DNA from 2 places in the Aequoribacter fuscus genome. Region 1 is predicted to be linked to the other one. Evidence: predicted binding sites of a transcription regulator. Region 1 holds the regulator's gene; the other holds the start of a gene.
What was found. The regulator PhoB, encoded in region 1, activates phosphate uptake and scavenging genes when phosphate is short. The targets are predictions, from matches to a motif close to TGTCATAAANNTGTAACA.
Positions count from the first base shown of each region.

Region 1 (3,209 bases):
CATCGTACCCGTATTCTTGCCGAAACCTCAGCTTTTCCGCAGGTGACATACGCCGACTCATGGGTCCGAGACTCGCAGTGCCTTCTTGCAACGCGGGTGGCGCCGTACTTGAACCATTAGCCTGCACCTGCATCACAACATCGGGGTACTTCTGGTTAAACACCCTCGCCAGGCGAGTCATAACACCACCCATGGTATCAGAGCCTACACTTGAAAGTTTGACCACTGGAGTAGCCGCATGAGCAACCTCGACGCTCAACGCAAAGATCAGTAGCGCAATGAACTTGCTAGCGAAAATATTACGATAAGCGAACATAGCACGTGTCATAAAATCAGACGTCGCGATTCATTCTATGGAAGCTCAAGCTAAAACAACTGCCCGCACCGAGTTCCGACTCGATTTTCAGTTGCGCCTCGTGGCTGGCTGCGACATGCTTAACGATCGCAAGGCCCAGGCCCGTGCCACCTCCAGCAAAGGAGCGCGATTCATCGACACGATAGAAACGCTCGGTGAGGCGCGGAATATGTTCTTCCGCAATCCCCAAACCTTGATCGCAGACCTCAATGCACAGTGCGTCCTCTGTTTCACGTAAGGTTAAGGATACCGGCTTTCCCTCTGGCGAATACTTGAGCGCATTCACTACCAAATTACTGAGCGCACTAAACAACTCCCGGTAGTCTCCCTCAATTTTCGCATTTCGAACGGCGCACTTATACTCGATGGTTCGAGATGGATACCCTCCCCTCAAATCTTCCACTACTTCGCCGCATAGGGCGACTACGTTCACCTGCTCGCGCACTCGTTTTTTTGTTGCCGTCGCCTCAATCTTTGACAGCCACAACAAATCCCGCACTAGATTTTCCATGCGCTGTGACTGCTGAGCCATCTGTTCAAGGGGTTTTATCAACGCAGCCGGCAGCATTTCCGATTGCGATAACAGGGTATCCAAATAACCCGATATCACCGTAAGTGGCGTTCGAAGCTCGTGTGATACATTGCCGACAAAGTCCTGACGCGTCTGTTCTATCTGCACCAGCTGTGTAACGTCCCGTACCAGTATGAGGCGATCCCCGATGCCAAAGGAGCTGACTTCCACTTGCAGATGTCGCGCAGGAAAATCGTTGGTGCTGAACGTCAGAGGTTCAGTATAGTCGCCCACGATCATGTAACTGGAAAACTCAGGATAACGCACTAAGCTTAACAAGTTTTGACCTTTATCTTGCGGATAGCGTAAACCCAATAGGTACTCCGCAGAGCTATTGCTCCACTCGATCAAACCTTTCTGGTCGATGAGTAGCGCACCATCGCGCAGAGAGCGAAAAGAATCACGAAGGTAATCAACCGTGTGCTGAAGGCGTGATCGCGCGTCTCGGTTGTGGCGTTGTATTGCATACATCTGGTCCAGCATCATTCCCCAGATACCCGAGCCCTCGGGAGGCTCTGATTCGGGGTGATCGATCCACTGCAATACCCTGCGAAGCTGCCATAAGTAACCGAACACAAAAAACAGCAAAACGACCGTTAACGCTTCGGCCGTCGCGCCAATCACCCAACCAATCGCAGCGGCGATCAGTAGCAGCAGAACAAGGGTTTGAAGCTCTTTGTACCACCGCCCTACTGCACGCATAAAGTCTAAATTCCAGGCGGAGAAAAGCGATAACCCGTACCGCGTACGGTCTGAATAAAGTGGCTGCAATCACCCATGTCGTTCTGCAACGCTTTACGTAAGCGACGAATGTGGACATCCACCGTACGTTCCTCGACATAGACATTACCGCCCCATACCTGATCGAGTAGCTGACTGCGTGTATAGGCGCGTTCTGGATGCGACATAAAAAAAGACAATAGTTTAAATTCAGTCGGTCCCATCGCGAGCGGTTCACCCGCGAGGAACACCCGGTGGCTACTCATGTCTAAGACTAACTCGCCCGCCTCAATCCTCTCGGACGAAGGCATGGCGCCACTGCGACGTAGCAACGCTCGGATTCTGGCAATCAGCTCACGTGGGGCAAAAGGCTTGGTGATGTAGTCATCCGCGCCGACGTCCAAACCCTGAATAACATTGTCCTCCGAGGTCTTTGCCGTCAGCATGATCACTGGAATTTCTTCAGTGAGCTTATCGCGTTTGAGTCGTCGAAGTAGTTCAATACCGCTGCCACCGGGTAGCATCCAATCCAGTAGGACAATGTCTGGGCGACGGTCAATGATAATTGCGTGTGCGTCCATGATGTTATCGGCTTCGATGCAGCGCAAATCGGCGATTTCCAGGGCCATACGCAACATATCCCGGATAGCGACCTCGTCTTCTACAACCAATACTGAACAATTCTTCACGGCAATAACTCCTTGCGCGGATACTGTAATATTGCAACATTATCGCGTGCAAGGCATGACAATTCTGTGACAAAGTGAAATAAAAATGACTGTTACGTTAAAACCAGTCGAACCAGCCTTTATTCGCAGCATCGAGACGACTCTTGCACCCCTGCAGTTGCGTCCTGTACCGCCCAGCGCGAGCGTGAACTTTATTGGCTACACCGACTAGCCACGCTTTAGATTTATACGTTCCTCTTGCGTAGCCACCCTGCCCCTCATGGTAATTAAGATACAGTGCTCTTGCATCGGTTGCTGAAACGCCGTTCTCTTTATACGAGAGCTTGTTGTACCATCCGATAAAATCAATGGCGTCATCAAACTCGTCGCGGTCGGCGCCGTAGGCACCCGCATCACGTTTATATCGCTCCCAAGTACCCGTCAGTGCCTGAGAATAACCGTAGGCGTTTGACGGCCGAAAACCGGGAATAAAACCAAGAATTTTTTTGCGGGGAGGCTTTGCTTTTGCCTCAAACTTTGACTCTTGGTGCACAATCGCCATCATGGTGGGAATATCAGCATCCCAACGTTTTGCTGATTTTTTTGCGCTTTTGTACCAGCCTTTTTTTTCGTCAAAAATAGCGCAAATATTGTCCAAATCGCTCGGAGGTGCGGTCGTACACCCCGCGATGACGATGAGTACTAAGCTAAATCCAAGCCGACTTACGCGCGAGAAATTCATCTTCGTTTATTACCTCCACACCCAAAGCTTGCGCTTTTGCGAGCTTACTCCCTGCCCCAGGTCCTGCAAGCAACACTGTGGTCTTGTTAGACACACTCCCTGCCACACTTGCACCCAAAGATTTCAACAACTCGGTCGCCTCTTCTCGAGAAA
Region 1 is NZ_CP036423.1:1,632,692-1,635,900, forward strand. It holds gene EYZ66_RS07370 (PstS family phosphate ABC transporter substrate-binding protein) at 1-316, opposite strand, end outside; gene phoR (phosphate regulon sensor histidine kinase PhoR) at 333-1,628, opposite strand; gene phoB (phosphate regulon transcriptional regulator PhoB) at 1,634-2,335, opposite strand; gene EYZ66_RS07385 (transglycosylase SLT domain-containing protein) at 2,433-3,056, opposite strand; gene ligA (NAD-dependent DNA ligase LigA) at 3,022-3,209, opposite strand, start outside.

Region 2 (3,209 bases), 720 kb from region 1:
GCAGACTGAATGGAAATTAGGCCGGCAATGGCGTTAGCGCCGTGCAAGGTGCCTTGTGGGCCGCGCAGTACCTCTATCTGCTCGATATCGAGCGTGCTCGCGCTCAAGCCCAGTCCGCTAAAATCCATGCCGTCGACCAGTAAGCCTACCGATGGATTAATCGGCTCCTGATACTGACTGCGTTCGCCGATGCCGCGAATCTGAAAATAGCGGTTGCGTGAGGCACCACTGGCCGCATTTAGGTTGGGGATTTGGCGCATCACATCCTCAAGGTGCAAAGCGCTTCGGCTAGCAAGCTGGCTGGCGGTAACCACACTGACGCTCGTTGCCGTTTGTGAGATGGAATAGTCGCGATGTTCCGCGGTCACAATAATTTCTTCCAGCGGATTATCGGCCTGCGCGAGCGCGACGCCAGTGAGCAGAATGGCGCTTGTTAAGCGAGTTTTGCAGTTTTTCATTAGGTCTCTCCCGTGTTGGCTAAAGAGAGAACCGGGAGAAGGTGAGGTGAGAAGCTTGGAACCATCTGCACTTTCCCTACGCCGGTTCTAACCGGATCAGGTTCTAAGGGTTTACCGCAGTATCTCAGGCCAAAGCCACCCCTAAGTGCGGCGAACAATAGGGCTTTTTGGCAAGCTTTGCAAGGTGACGTTGTCGCGTTAGGTGTGATTTGCTTGGACTGCATCCTACTTCGCTTTAGAATGGTGCCATTCTTTCTGGGGGTGTTATGAGTCGAACGAGTATTACAGAGTTGTTTCGCAACAACCGAGAATGGGCGCGCGAAGTCCATGAAGCTGACCCAGACTTCTTCGCTAAACTTGCCGCCCAGCAAAGTCCTGAATACCTGTGGATTGGTTGTTCGGATTCCAGGGTACCTGCCAACCAAATCGTCGGCTTGTTACCGGGTGAAGTGTTTGTGCATCGAAATGTCGCCAATATGGTGGTTCACACCGACTTCAATTGCCTGACGGTGTTGCAGTACGCAGTCGATGTGCTCAAAGTTAAACATGTTTTGGTGGTTGGGCACTACAACTGTGGTGGCGTGCGAGCGGCCTACGAAGATGCCGATAATGGTATGATCGATAATTGGTTGCGCAACATCAAAGACGTGCAGTTTGCGCACCAAGAAAAGTTTGATGCTCTGGACAGCGACGACGAAAAAGTCGACCTATTGTGCGAGCTGAACGTGATGAGTCAGGTGGCCAATGTGTGCCGAACGACGATTGTGCAAAACGCCTGGGCTCGGGGGCAGCAGTTGGACGTCCACGGCTGGATTTATCGTCTGAAGGATGGCCTATTGCGCGACCTGAATTGCTCTGCGAATAGCGTCGAGCAGATTCCTGAAATGTACCGTGTTATCTCGAAGCATTCTGATCTGGCAACCTTGCGCTAGAGTCGATAGACTCTGCTGAGTCCCAAGCGGGACACTTCAACGCAAGGCTGTCGTCATTTTGTCGTATTTGTTCGATAGACTGAGGCGTTTAGCGTTACAATCGAGCAACAGAGGCGGCAAGACACACCATAATGACGAATGCGCAGTTTCCACAGGCCCTGACTACTGCAATGAGATGGCTTTCTCAGGATCTTGTGTTGGCTCGTTTGCGCCTAGCGATTATCGCTTCAGCGTTAGTTTGGGTGGGACTCAATCTGGCGAAAGTCCCTTGGTTGTTCGTCGACACGAATATTGAGGTGCCCGCACCCACTGTCGTCGTCGATGCAGTCGACACGTCCCCAGTCACTGTTGATATCGATGCGATGAAAGCGTGGCACTTATTCGGTGAAGCCAACGCAAGTGCAGCGCCCGCGGTGGTTGCGGCCCCGGCGGTTGGTATTGAAGACGGCGCCAAAGAAACACGCCTCGACCTCGTATTAGTGGGTGTGCTAGCGGCTCGCAGTGATGGCTTGGGCCAGGCCATTATTCAGTACCGTCAGGACCAATCGATTTATCGAGTGGGCGATGCCTTGCCTGTGAGCGGACGCGTCTCTCTTGCCAAGGTCTTGCCAGACCGCGTGGTGTTGGACAATAACGGCACCTATGAGCTGTTAAAGCTCTACGATGAAAGTGCCTTGGCCAAGCGTCTGATGTCGACTGCGAAGCCCGCGGTACGTCAACCCACGCAAGCGCCCAATCCTGCGCCGACCTCCGACGCGAATGAACCCAACGAGCGTGATTTGGCACGCGCCGAGCGCCAAGCGCGGCTGGATGCGAGAAAACGTGATCGGTATTACGATAACCCAGAGTCTTTGTCGGAACTTGTCTCGGTGGCGGCGGTGCGCAGTGCCGATGGACAGTTGGCAGGGTACCGAGTATCTCCCGGGCCCAAGGGTGAAGAGTTTCAAGCGCTAGGGTTTCGTCCTGGCGATGTTGTGACCGAGGTCAATGGGTTGAGTTTGTCAGACCCGAGCAATGCTCTGGTGCTGTATCAAATGCTGAAAAGCGCAAGTGAAGCAAATTTTGTAATTCAACGGGGGGGCTCGCCAATGAACCTTACCGTGCAAGTGGGCGGTGATCGTCCCTGATTTATAGGTGATAAGAATGGTAAACCGCAGTTTTCGATTCATCGGCGTACGCAAGCCCTTGCAGGCAGTGGCAACGGCACTGGGTATGTGCATGTTACTCGCCGTCCCTGCAGTGAACGCTCAAGAATATACGGTGAATTTGAAAGACACCGACATACAGGAGCTCATCAAGTTTGTTGCCGAAGTAACCGACACGACCATCATTGTCGACCCGCAAGTGAAGGGTAAGGTCAAAGTCGTGTCCAGTAAGCCCATCAAAACGACCGAGCTGTACAGCCTGTTTTTGTCGATTCTAGATGTTCACGGTTATACCGCCGTTCGGTCGGGCGACGTCATTCGTATTGTTCAAAATAAAGACGCGCGCTCGAGCCCAGTAGCAGTGACGGATCCATCGCAAAACGATTCGACACCGGCGGGCGAGTACGTCACCCAAGTCATTCGTTTGGAAAACATCAGTGCCGCTAAGTTGATCCCGGTATTGCGGCCCTTGGTACCGCAGCAAGCCCATATGGCCGCGTATACGCCCAGTAACGCAATCGTCATTTCAGACTTGGCTTCCAATATTTCCCGTATCAATGATTTGATCTCGCAGATGGATCAGTCGGCTATTCAGGAAACCGATATTCTGCCCTTGGAATACGCCGTTGCTGAAGACGTGGTCAAAATGCTTGAGCAGCTGAATAAGTCTGAGG
Region 2 is NZ_CP036423.1:2,355,061-2,358,269, reverse strand. It holds gene EYZ66_RS10555 (TonB-dependent receptor) at 1-458, opposite strand, end outside; TPP riboswitch at 515-611, opposite strand; gene can (carbonate dehydratase) at 725-1,390, shown strand; gene gspC (type II secretion system protein GspC) at 1,561-2,517, shown strand; gene gspD (type II secretion system secretin GspD) at 2,534-3,209, shown strand, end outside.
Region 2: gspC (type II secretion system protein GspC) is a predicted target of PhoB. The motif match lies at 1,439-1,456, and genes of this name have one in related genera.